Regions from separate parts of the Mesorhizobium sp. 2RAF45 genome, predicted to be linked through region 1. Evidence: riboswitches for the same ligand, from Rfam matches in the RefSeq annotation. Region 1 holds a riboswitch; each other region holds the start of a gene.
What was found. A riboswitch is a leader RNA that binds a small molecule or an ion and turns the genes downstream of it on or off. The one in region 1 is predicted to bind cobalamin.
Positions count from the first base shown of each region.

Region 2: it holds a riboswitch for cobalamin, as region 1 does, so the genes downstream of both, AB4Z43_RS13340 (DUF1636 family protein) here and AB4Z43_RS11805 (aromatic ring-hydroxylating oxygenase subunit alpha) in region 1, are expected to answer to the same signal.
Region 3: it holds a riboswitch for cobalamin, as region 1 does, so the genes downstream of both, AB4Z43_RS02900 (DUF1636 family protein) here and AB4Z43_RS11805 (aromatic ring-hydroxylating oxygenase subunit alpha) in region 1, are expected to answer to the same signal.

Region 1 is NZ_JBFRGG010000003.1:487,906-491,993, forward strand. It holds gene AB4Z43_RS11800 (2Fe-2S iron-sulfur cluster-binding protein) at 1-299, opposite strand, end outside; gene AB4Z43_RS11805 (aromatic ring-hydroxylating oxygenase subunit alpha) at 320-1,567, opposite strand; cobalamin riboswitch at 1,682-1,882, opposite strand; gene AB4Z43_RS11810 (DUF680 domain-containing protein) at 2,379-2,576, shown strand; gene AB4Z43_RS11815 (DUF680 domain-containing protein) at 2,649-2,852, shown strand; gene AB4Z43_RS11820 (DUF680 domain-containing protein) at 2,920-3,156, shown strand; gene AB4Z43_RS11825 (ABC transporter ATP-binding protein) at 3,242-4,088, opposite strand, start outside.
Region 2 is NZ_JBFRGG010000004.1:72,784-76,871, forward strand. It holds gene AB4Z43_RS13330 (DMT family transporter) at 1-690, opposite strand, end outside; gene AB4Z43_RS13335 (class I SAM-dependent methyltransferase) at 978-1,625, shown strand; cobalamin riboswitch at 1,835-2,040, shown strand; gene AB4Z43_RS13340 (DUF1636 family protein) at 2,063-2,530, shown strand; gene AB4Z43_RS13345 (ABC transporter ATP-binding protein) at 2,527-3,315, shown strand; gene AB4Z43_RS13350 (ABC transporter substrate-binding protein) at 3,363-4,088, shown strand, end outside.
Region 3 is NZ_JBFRGG010000001.1:582,152-586,239, reverse strand. It holds gene cobN (cobaltochelatase subunit CobN) at 1-1,368, opposite strand, end outside; gene cobW (cobalamin biosynthesis protein CobW) at 1,387-2,424, opposite strand; gene AB4Z43_RS02900 (DUF1636 family protein) at 2,427-2,855, opposite strand; cobalamin riboswitch at 2,895-3,099, opposite strand; gene AB4Z43_RS02895 (winged helix-turn-helix domain-containing protein) at 3,129-4,088, opposite strand, start outside.

The DNA of each region.
Region 1 (4,088 bases):
AACATCCAGCGTGTGCCGGTGCTGCCGGCCTGCGCCTTCACCGTCACCGCGATCGAGAACGGCCGCGACGGCGACGACGACAGCGTATAGGTGCGCATCAGCGGTCCGTCCAGCGTCGGCAGTTCCAGCGTCACGAACTGGCCCGGCTTGTAGCGGAACCAGGTCTGGTTGTCGGAGCGGAAGGTGAAGGTCTTGACGTCAGGCGCCTCGTCGCTGACGCCGATCACTTCCAGCACCTGCAGCCTGTCGTTCCAGGGCGCCATCTGGTCGAGATGGCGATAGAGGCCAAGATCCGTCATCGCGTTCATCCCCAAACCCCTCAGGCGACACTGCGCAGGGCCGGCCGGCCATCGTCGGCAAGGCGCGGACCGATGAAGCGGGCGTACCAGTCGACAAACTGGATCACGCCGCCCTCATGCAGCTCCGAATAGGGGCCGGGTTCATAGGCCGGCGACTGGATGCCGAAGGCGTTTTCCTCGACGATGCGGCGATCCTGGTCGTTGGTCTCGGTCCAGACATGGGTGAGTTCGGCAAGATCGTAGTCGACACCCTCGACCGCATCCTTGTGAACCAGCCATTTGGTCGTCACCGCGGTTTCCGTGGCGCTGATCGGCAGCACGCGGAAGGTGACGGCGTGGTCGCCCAGAATGTGGTTCCACGTCGTCGGATAGTGATAGAGCAGCAAGGAACCGATGCGGTCGGCGGAGACGCTGTCGGACAGGTTCTTCTTCACCGCCCGCTTGCCGGTCATCGTGTAGCTGACCGCATCGCGCAGCAGCGGCGCGCGGGTGGCGCGGTATTGCCCGGCCGGATCTATGCGGAACTTGCTCGGCAGGCCGGCCGCTTCGCATTTGGCCCAGTGTGCCAGCATCTCCGGATCGCTGTCGGCGCCTTGCACGCCGGTCACCGTCGGGGCTTCCGGGAAGGTTTTGCACAGCTCCGGGTGATTGCCGGCGCAGTGGTAGCACTCGCGGTTGTTTTCCCAGACGAGCTTCCAGTTGCCCTTCTCGACGATCGTGCTCTCGAAGGCGATCTTGGCTTCGCTGAGCCGGTGCGGCTTGAGATAGGGTTCGATCATCGCCCGCATCGGCGAGAAGTCGGCGGGTTCCTTGGCCAGGCAGATGAAGATATAGCCGGCCACGCTTTCGCAGGCGACCGGCTTCAGGCCGAACTGGCTCTTGTCGAAACCGTCGGCCATCTGGCGGGCAAACAGCAGCCTTCCGTCCAGCTCATAGGTCCATTGGTGATAGGGGCAGACCAGCTTGGCGGCCATGCCCTTGTCGGTGTTGCAGACGCGGCTACCGCGGTGGCGGCAGGAATTGTGGAAAGCGTTGATCTTGCCCTGCTGATCGCGCACCAGCACGACCGGATAGTCGCCGATCTGCACGGTGATGAAGCTGCCGGGCTTGGGCAGTTCGCAATCATGGCCGACGAACAGCCAGTCGCGATACCAGATCAGCTCCATGTCGAGCTTGAAGAAATCGGGATCGGTATAGAAGGGCTGCTCGAGCGAGAAGCCCTCTCTGCGGCTGTTCAAGAGCCTCAGCATATCGTTGCGCGCATCCATGTCCTGTCCTCATACTTCAAGGACTGAACTGGTGGTGATTGAGGAAGGATGAGACGCAGGCCGGCGAAAGCCGGGCGCGCGCCATCCGCCTCTTGACCGCCCACCGCGATCAGTCGAGTTCAAAAATCTCGGGCTGGTTTCCGGGCTCTGGAGTGTCCTTGCGGACGGTCGCGACACCTTCCCAGGCTTTCGCCCAGTGGTCTCCCGTTGCGACTTGAACTCCACCACCGTTGCGGGGGCAGCGCCGGATTTTGACCGGCTTCCCAATTCTCCGCCCCGTCGTCACGAAGCGGCACCTGAGATGACATGATCTAATCACGACGGCGTTTGCGACATCGGCATGAAAGCGACATCGCATCCATGCGGCGCGACACGCATGCGCAACGATCTGGGCGCGGACAGCGGTCACGAAAATCGTCGTCGCCGATAGCTGTACTGGCTGTCAAAATCGACCCGGAACAGGGGCAAAAAAAGGTTAACGGTTTCGAAAAGTGACTATTAGAGGATTCTAAAATCGAACCGAACGGTTCGTTTCTGTTGACGGTGCGTGCAGGACGGTGTGAACACTGGACCTCCGATACAGTCTGTGATCTTGCGGCTGGCTTTTATTAAGTGATTGATATCAAGAAGAAAAATTTATGGCAAGGAAACCTCTGGCACAATTTCAAGTGGTGGATTCTTGGTCCACACGGAACAACTTCGTGATTGGAAACGGCGATCTGGCTTTCCCACATCGGGGCTGTCCGAACGACGCGATTTCAATCCCAAGACACGCCGCTAGACGGACGGAAAAAATACTGGAGTACTAAAAATGAAAAAGATTGTTCTCACTGCCGCCGCCCTTCTGGCCATTTCCGGCAGCGCCTTCGCTGGTAGCGACCACTACGGTTCGAATGCCGCCGCAGCCACGACTGTCGACAGCTCGTACACCGCTTCGACCAAGAAGTCGGAACCGGCTGCTCAGACGCCTGCCCAGGGCGCAGATCACAACCTCTTCGGCAATAACTAACAACGGGTCCCGGCTAATGGCGGGCTTTTCGCCCGCCGCTCTGGCCGATCTTGAGAAACTCAGGAGACTAACATGAACAAGCTCATCCTTGCTGCCGCCGCCGTCCTGGCCATTTCCGGCAGTGCCTTCGCTGGCAGCGATAACTACGGTTCCAACGGTGCCAACCAGCCGGCCGCTGCGGTCGACCATTCCTACACGGCTTCGGTCGACAAGTCGGCTCCGGCCACCCAGGTGCCTGCTCAGCAGGGCGCCGACCGCAACCTCTTCGGCAAGTAATGCCGGTTCACGGAAATGGCGGCGATGCCGGCCATTCCCGTGAAATCCAGAAATTCAGGAGACTAACATGAACAAGCTCATCCTTGCTGCCGCCGCCGTTCTGGCCATCTCCGGCAGCGCTTTCGCGGGCAGCGACAACTATGGCTCCAATGGCGCCAACCAGCCCGCCGCAACTTCGGTCGACAACTCGCGTACGGCTTCGATCCGCGAGAGCGGCTCGCCCGTCTACAAGCTGCTCAATTCGTCGGGCGACGTGCAGAAGTCCGCTCCTCAGGGCAGCGACCGGAACCTCTTCGGCCGTTAACAGCCGAAGCTGATCTCCAAAAAAAGAGCGGCGGGCCTGGCCCGCCGCTCTTTTTTGTTGCCTTGACCCAGCAGGACCGGCGGCCTCAAGCCGCTTTTGCTTCCGGCTTTTGCAGCGCGAAGGAATGTCCGTCCGCATCGAAGATATGCAGGTCCTCGGCATTGGCGCTCAGCCGCAATGTCGAACCGCGCTTGACCTCGACATTGCCCGGCAGTTTGGTCACCAGCGGCAGGTCGGCGCGGCCGATATCGATATAGACCAGCTGGACCTCGCCGAGCTGCTCGACATAGTCGACCGTTCCCTCGAACAGATAGTCCGCGCCGCTGGCAATCATCAGGTCTTCCGGCCGCACGCCGAAACTGACCGCCGCGCCCTTGGCCGAGGCCGGCGTCGTGATCGGCACCGTCGCCTTGCGGCCGCCGACATGGTTGACGACGGTCGGGTTGCCGGTCTTGTCGATGGTTGCCGGCAGGATGTTCATGGCCGGCGAGCCGATGAACTGGGCGACGAACAGGTTGCCGGGCTTCTTGTAAAGGTCCATCGGCGTGCCGACCTGTTCGACATGGCCGTCCTTCAGCACCACGATGCGGTCGGCCAGCGTCATCGCTTCGACCTGGTCGTGGGTGACGTAGATCATCGTCGTGTTGGGCATCGATTCCTTGAGCTTGGCGATCTCGATGCGCGTGGCGACGCGTAGCGCCGCGTCAAGGTTCGACAGCGGCTCGTCGAACAGGAACACCTTCGGATTGCGCACGATGGCGCGGCCGATGGCGACACGCTGGCGCTGTCCGCCCGACATCGCCTTGGGCAGCCGGTCGAGATATTTGGTCAATTGCAGGATTTCCGCCGCCTGGCGAACGCGGCGGTCGATCTCGGCCTTGTTCTCTTTGCCGATCTTCATCGAGAACGCCATGTTGTCGTAGACCGTCATA
Region 2 (4,088 bases), on a different contig from region 1:
CATGGCGGAGCGTGCGTCGTTGAACAATTCCCACAAATGGAAAGGCAACGCGACCAGCGCACCGGCGCCGAGCAGCAGCACGACCATCGGCAGGAGTTCGATGCCGAATTTGGCACGGCGCAAAAGCACGGTGTACAGGCCCCAGCAGAACGCGCTGCCGACGATCCACAACTCGCCGGCGTTGAACTCGAGTTGCAGCAGCGCCGTCAGGTTCCCGTGGGCAACGATGAAAATCATTCCGGCGAGCGCAACCAGCGCGCCAAGCGACTTCCACAATCCGAGCGGTTCGCCAAGCACGAAACGCGCGAGCACCATCGTCATGACAGGCGAAAGCGCCATGATGATGCCGGCCGTGGTGGCGTTGGTGTCGTTGAGGCCATGGTAGATCATACCCTGGCATAGGGTGAGGCCGATCGCCCCTACGGCGACGACCTCCAAGGCGCGAGTTCGCAAAAGCCCAATCATGGCGTCGTGATGACGGTGCACAATCGGCAGTAGGATGGCGCAGGCAAGCGTCAGCCGCCAAAAGCAGAGGCCCCAGGGCGGCATTTCAGGCGCCACCCATTTGGCCGCGATATAGACACCAGCCGAAAGCAGCCAGCACAGGATGGCGGCCGGATAGCCGGTCAAGGAGGATATGGGGCCGACCGCGGGTTGCGCGGCTTGATGCGCTATCGGCATTGCCTGCATGTCATGTCCTCCCCTTCGATGACGTCTGCCGACGGGGTAACATAACCTGCGTCGTTGGGTCATGCATCCGTTTTGAAGGGTGAGGTCGCGTACGCTTTTACTTTGGTATCGGGAGGTCGCGTGTCAGCTTTTCGCGTTGCATAGCCTGGCAGTGGCGGTTGGCAGTCGACCCAAATGTGACATTTAGTTCTGGTCGCGCTCCTGCCAGAATTTGGCATCCCGCCCCAACTGCTTACCTTGCGTTCAACTCCGCCATATAAGCATTCGAAATCCCGGGGGCGCCGCGAATGCTAGACAACTACAACCTCGACCGCTTCGGCGTGATCCACCAGATCGACGCCACGCCGATCACATACGACAAGCAATACATTTCCTATTACGAGGATCTGAGCGACCGGACCATCAAGCTCGGCTATCAGCGGCTTGGCTGGGTGCTGGGGATCACCGGTGAGATACCGCGGTCCGTGTTGGAGATTGGCTATGGCACCGGCACCTTCATTGAGGCCGCCAAGATTACCGGGGTTGCCGACTGTGCCGGCTGCGACATCACCAAATTTCCGCTGCCCGAGGGCGTCCGCTTTGTCGATTGGGACGAGGCGCTCGCCGGCTCGTGGGATCTCGTCGCCATGTTCGACGTGCTCGAGCACATTCCGGATCTGGGTTTCCTCGCCCGCCTTCAGACCCGCCACCTGGCCATCGCCGTCCCTTATTGCCGCTGGCGTGAACTCGGCGCCGATGGCGATGCGTGGTTCCGGACGTGGCGCATGCGTCTGCCCAACGAGCACCTGCACCATTTCGACCGTGACTCGCTGGTGGCGCTCCTCGCGCATTACGGCTTCGAATGCGTGACGCTGAATTGCTTTGAAGACGGGATCAGACTGCGGCCAGGCGAAGCGGGTCCAAATATTCTGTCAGGCTTTTTTAGAAAGCTGTAGCGCCGGTTTCCCTCGGCGACCGCGGCCAGGTGTCATGCCTCCTGCCTGGTGACCACTCGCGGCTGAAAACCGAGGTACCGCCGAAGACTTATTGCGCGAGGACAGGGGTTGACATCGTCGAGAAATATCGCTTCAAAGTAATGTTATTACATATTCTACGCAGCGCAGCGACATCGCAAAAAACCCATTGCGATGCGATCGATGGAAATCTACGGTGGGTGCGTGATGGTCCCCGCGCCGAAAGGCAAGGGGTGAAAAGGGAACACGGTGAGACCCGCAGAGGTCGAGACCGTGGCTGCCCCCGCAACTGTAAGCGGTGAGCAAGATCCGACGTGCCACTGGCCGGCAAGGCTGGGAAGGCAGGATTGCGCTGAGACCCGCGAGCCAGGAGACCTGCCATCACCGAGTTGACCGGACGGGGTGTGCCGGGAGGAGACGTGGACGTCGGTCTTGTCGTCCGGCTCGCCAGCATCCTTCCGTCGCTAGTTTTGGAAAGTGACGGAAAGTTGGACGGCGCCATCGATCATCGCATCATCGTGTGCACGCTTTGCCGTGACATCCCGACCGGCATCAGGTCGGGCGAAAGCCTGTGTGCCGATCTGCGCTCCCGGCTCGCGGCCTGCCAGGAACCCGCTGTGGCGCATGGCTTCACGATCGAAGGCGTCGAATGCATGGCGGGCTGTGCGCGGCCGCTGACCGTGGCCTTCCAGGCGCCAGGCAAGGCTTCCTATCTCTTCGGCTGCATCGACGCCGAGGCCGACGCCGGCGATCTCGTGCGATTTGCCAGGCTTTACGCCTCGCTTGCCGACGGCTGGTGCAATTCCGGACAGCGTCCGCCGCGGCTGCCGGGCAAGACGCTGGCTCGTATTCCCGGACCGGCCAAGGTTGAGGGCAACAGCCGATGACAACGCCGCTTCTCGAAGCCCGCGAACTCTGCGCGACGGCGAATGGCCGCGACCTGGTCCACGCCGTCAGCCTGTCGGTGGCCACAGGCGATCGCCTTGCCATCATCGGCCCCAATGGCGCCGGCAAGACCACGCTGCTGCGCATGCTGTCGGGCATGCTCAGGCCAAGTTCCGGCGAGGTGAAGCTTGGCGGGCGCCGCCTGGACAGGATCTCGACCGCCGAGCGGGCCCTGCACGTCGCCGTTGTCGGCCAGACCGACCAGCCGGACCCGCGGCTGGCGGTGATCGACTATGTCGAGCTCGGCCGCGTCCCGCATGCCGGACTAAGGCGCAGGAGCGAGGAGCGCGACATCGTCGTCGACGCGTTGCGCCGGACCGGCCTGTTGCCGCTGCTTGGCCGCAGCATAGGCTCGCTGTCGGGCGGTGAACGCCAGCGCGCCCAGCTGGCGCGCGCCATCGCGCAGCAACCGAAAGTGCTGTTCCTCGACGAGCCGACCAACCATCTCGATCCGCGCGCCCGCGGCGAGCTGCTCGAGCTCGTGGCCGGCTTCGGCATGACGGTGATCGCGGTGCTGCACGATCTGGCTTTGGTGGCGCCCTTCGCCACCAGGGTTGCGGTGATGAACGAAGCGCGGCTGCATGCGCTGGCCGCGCCGCGCGAGGCGCTGACCCAAAAGCTGATCCGCGAGATTTTCGGCGTCGACGTGTTTCGCCTGCGCCATCCGACCGAAGACCGCGAACTGACAGTCTTCGATGTTCCGAACCGCTCCGCGCCGCCATCCTGATCGACCCCATCCCTGATCCGACATTGTTCAACCAAGGAGCAAAATCCGTGAAACGTCTCGCCCTGTCGCTCGTCATCTCGCTGCTGGCTTCGTCAGCCTTCGCCTTCCCGGTCACCGTCGACAGCTGCGGCAAGCCGCTGACCTTCGACGCGCCGCCCAAACGCGCCGTCATCCATGATCTCAACATGGCCGAGATGGCCTTCGCGCTGAAGCTGCAGCCGTCGATCGTCGGCCTGACCGGCATCACCGGATGGTACAAGGTCGGCCCCGAATTCAAGGCCGAGCAGGGTTCTATTCCCGAACTGGCGCCCAAATACCCGACGCTGGAAAACCTCGTCGCCGTCGAGCCCGATTTCTTCTTCGCCGGCTGGTACTATGGCATGAAGCCGGGCGGCGACGTGACGCCAGACACGCTCGCCCCGCACGGCATCAAGACGCTGGTGCTGACCGAAAGCTGCGTCCATCTCGACAAGAACCGTCCGGCTGCCTCGATGGATCTGCTCTATGGCGATGTCGAAAAGCTGGGCAAGATCTTCGGCAAGGAGACCGAAGCCAAAAAACTTGTTGCCGGCTGGAAGGCGCAGCTCGCTGATATCACTGCCAAGGTCGGCGGCGCAAAGGGGACGCGGGTGTTCCTTTATGATTCAGGTGAGGACAAGCCGTTCACCGCCGGAAAATTCGCCATTCCGAGCGCCATGATCACGGCGGCGGGCGGCGACAACATCATGGCCGACATGGACACCAGCTGGGGCAACACGGATTGGGAAACCGTG
Region 3 (4,088 bases), on a different contig from region 1:
AACAGCAGTCATTGCCTCGACAGGCAGGTCTCGTGAAAGGTCGAGATACTCATCCAATCCCAACCCACCATCGCCCCGCTCCAGCAAATCCAGCAATTCTCGAGGCGATTGCGGGATCCCTTCAACCCCGTAGCCCTGTTCCTTCAGGTCATGCAGCATCGCCAGCACGCTCGACGGCACGTCGAGGCCGACGGCATAGCCGGTACGGCCAGGCGCGCTGGGATAGTCCGGGATCAGGATGGCGAGCTTGCGCGTCGCGCGGGGCGTCTCCTGCAGGCGAATGAAGGCTGCCACGCGGTCAGCGACCTGCGCGACGCGATCCGGTTCCGACCGGTTGGCGAAGGCGCGGTGGCCAAGCGCGGGATCGACATCGCTTTCACCCTTGAAGGAAATCGCGCCGGCGAGGATGCGGCCGTCCAGTTCTGGCAGCACGACATGCATGGCGAGGTCGGCGGGCGCCAGGCCACGCTGGTTATTCTCCCAGATGTCGCGGCGGGTGGTGGCGACGATGACCTGGAAAACGGGCACGCCGGCGCGGTCGAACAGGGTTTCAACGCCGGGTTCGGCGCCGGAAGCGAAGGCGGTCGCGGCGATGATGGCAACGGGTCTGAGCTTGGCGATGGCGGTTTCCGCGAAGGCCAGGGATGTCGGGTCTTTGAGGCCGGAGACGAAGATGGGGACAGGCGTCATGCCGCGCTGCCGCAGCGCGTCGAAAAGGGCGTCGATGGGTGCGACGTCGGCGGCCAGCAGCATCGAGCGGTAGAAGAGAATGGGCACGACCTTTCCCTCTCCCTCAAGGGCGAGGGGGACGACGCCGCGGCCTGGCTCGTAGTAGCCGGCCTTCGGCACCGCCACCGGCTCAACAACGGCCGCGTCCTGCCCAGCCAGCCTGGCCAGCCGCTGCACCAGCGCGCCCATATTGGCCGGGCCGCCCTCGCGGAAATAGCCGAGCAGGGCGTCCAATTCCCAGCGCGGCAGGGTCGAGGCTTCGATCAGCCTGATATCCTCGTCATGGCTTTCACCGGGCAGCAGCGCCAGTTTTATGCCGCGTTCCCGAGCGGTCGAGGCCAGCTGGTCGCAGCCGTAGCGCCACCAGTCGTAGCCGCCGAGGATGCGTACCAGGATGATCTTGGCGTGGCGGGCGACGCTGTCGACCCAGAGGTCGACGGACATAGGGTGGCGCAGGTCGCGAAGCGCCGCCAGCCGCATCGAGGGCAAACGGCCGGCATCCGCCTTCCAGGCGGCCGCCAGTCCGGCGAGGTCGCTGTCGGTGAAGGACAGGCCCACGATATCCGCCGGCGTCTGCCGCAGATCGACCGGCTCGGCGAGATCGTCGAGCGAGGCGGAGGTCGTGGTGAGGATATGCATCGCGGCCCGTGTCTGAAATCAGCCGGCGAGTATACGCTCGATTGCCGGGCGGTTCAGCCCCTTGAGGCCGATGACGACCAGGCGCGAACGGCGGTCGTCCTCGGCGGTCCAGGCGCGGTCATAGTAATGATTGACGCGCGGGCCGACGGCCTGCAGCAAGAGCCGCATCGGCTTGCCGCCGACCTCGACGAAGCCTTTCACGCGCAGCACGTTTTCCTGTTCGGCGGCGGCCGCGACGCGTTGTGCCAGCTCATCCGGATTGGCGATCGAGGGAATGTCGACGATGAAGGTGTCGAAGTCGTCATGCTCGTGGTCGAAGGCGCCGTCATGATGGGATTTGCGGTTCTCGATGTCGTCCTCGACGGCGAGGCCGAGCCCGAGCAGCACGGAGGGATCGACCTTGCCATGCGAGGTCGGCACGATCTTCACGGCACGGGCGGAGTGTTCGCCGATGATGGCGTTGGCGCGGGCCGAACCGGCGGCATCCATCAGGTCGCTCTTCGACAGGATGATCAGGTCGGCGCAGGCGATCTGGTCCTCGAACAGTTCCTCGACCGGGTCGTCATGGTCGAGGCTCTCATCTTGCGCGCGCTGCGCCTGCAAGGCGTCCATGTCGTTGGCGACCCGGCCTTCGGCCAGTGCGGGACCGTCGACCACGGCGATGACGCCATCGACGGTGACGCGGCTCTTCACCGTCGGCCACTGGAATGCCTGGACCAGCGGCTTGGGCAGGGCCAGGCCCGAGGTCTCGATCAGGATGTGATCGACCTTGGGGTTGAGCGACAGGATCTGGTCGAGCGCCGGCACGAAATCGTCGGCCACGGTGCAGCAGATGCAGCCATTGGCCAGTTCGACGATGTTTTCCTCCGGGCAGGTGTCGATGCCGCAGCCCTTCAAAATCTCGCCGTCGATGCCGATGTCGCCGAACTCGTTGACGATGATGGCAATGCGCTTGCCGCCGGCGTTTTCCAGGAGATGGCGGACCAGCGTCGTCTTGCCGGCACCAAGGAAGCCGGTGACGACGGTGCAGGGGACGCGGGTGACGGAAGCGCTCATGATCAATCCTTCAGCAGGTTGAGGGGAGGAATGCGGGCAACGAGGCCGCGCTTGAGAGAATCAGGCCGACCGCGCCATGGAATGAGGCCGTCGGTCGAGGTGGCGAAGAGTTTGGCGCCGGTGACGAGGTCGGCGCCGCTGGTCGCGCTCAGGTCGCCGAAGACATAGCTCCAGCAGCCGTCGCGCAGGATCGCGGCGCTCAGCCGGCGCTTGCAATTGCCGAGGCACTCGACCGTGCGGATGCGGATGTCATCGCCTGCAGCGGCTTGGCGCGTGTCTTCGGCTAGCAGTTCGCCGGCGCGGGGATGGGCGTCGGAGCCGGTCTCGTCGCGGCAGGAGGCGCAGACGATGACGGTGACGCCGGCCAAGGCATCGCCGTCGGCGGACGAATTGTCCGCTGTGCCAGCCGAAAAACTGCTGTTCTGGTCCAAAAACCGGGCTCCTTGCCCGGAAACCCGCCGGGCGATCGGATTCTTTTGTCGCAGACGGCAGGTCTCCTGGCTCGCGGGTCATCGCCTTGGGTGCCGCCTTCCCGGGAACGTCCCAGTGGCTTTCGGCCTTGGCTCTTCGCTTACAGTTGCGGGGACAGCCGCGGATTTGAGATCGAAATCCCGCACCGCATTCCCTCTTAGCCCCTGCCGTTGCGGGCAAGGGACCGTCTGGAGCGGATTTAGGCTTTTGCAGGCAGCGGTGTCAACGCGCGGCTACGACATGGCGATGTCGGCGAGCGCCGGACCCAGATCGCCGGCGGGTGTCACTTCGATGCGTTCAAGGCCAAGCCAGCCCTGCATCTGCTGCAGTTCCTCGAAGAGTTGCGCGGCGGTTTCAGGTGGCGCGCCGGGTTCGGCGTAGGCGGCGTGGATGCGCAGGACGCTGGCCGGCCGGTCAGCCTTGAGGTCAACGCGGGCGACGATCCGGTCGCCGAGCAGGAAGGGCAGGACGTAATAGCCGTATTGGCGCTTCTCAGCCGGCGTGTAGATCTCGATGCGGTAGTGGAAATCGAACAGCCGCTCCGAGCGCGAGCGCTCGAAGACGACCGGGTCGAACGGCGCCAACAGTGCGCGGGCCTCGATTTTCCGGGGCAGGCGGGCGTCCTTATGAAGGTAGGCCGGCTTGTCCCAGCCCTCGACACGCACCGGCAGCAATTCGCCCAGCTCGACCAGTTCCTCCAGCCGGCCTTTCATGTCGGCCGGCGATAGCCGAAAGTAGTCGCGCAGGTCGCCTGATGTCGCCACGCCATGGGCGCGGGCAGAAATGCGCAGCAATTCGCGGTGCGCGTCCTCGGCTGGCGGCACGGGCAGGTCGAGGATCGCCTGCGGCAGCACGCGCTCGGGCAAATCATAGAAGCGCTCGAAGCCGCGGCGGTGCGCCGTGGTGATGCGCCCGGCCCAGAACAGCCATTCGAAGGCATGCTTGGCATGGCTCCAGCCCCACCAGCCGCCCGAACCTTTCTGACCTTCCAGCGCCGAAGCGGCGATCGGGCCGCGCGCAGCGACCTCGCGGTAGATCTCTTCTATATAGGCGGCGTGCTCGCGGCCCCATTTGGCCAGGCCCAGATACATCTCGTCGCCCTGCTCGGCTCGCTGCATGCGCCAGCGCATCAGCGGGTAGGTCTCGACCGGCAGGAAGGAAGCCTCATGCGCCCAGTATTCGAACACCGTGCG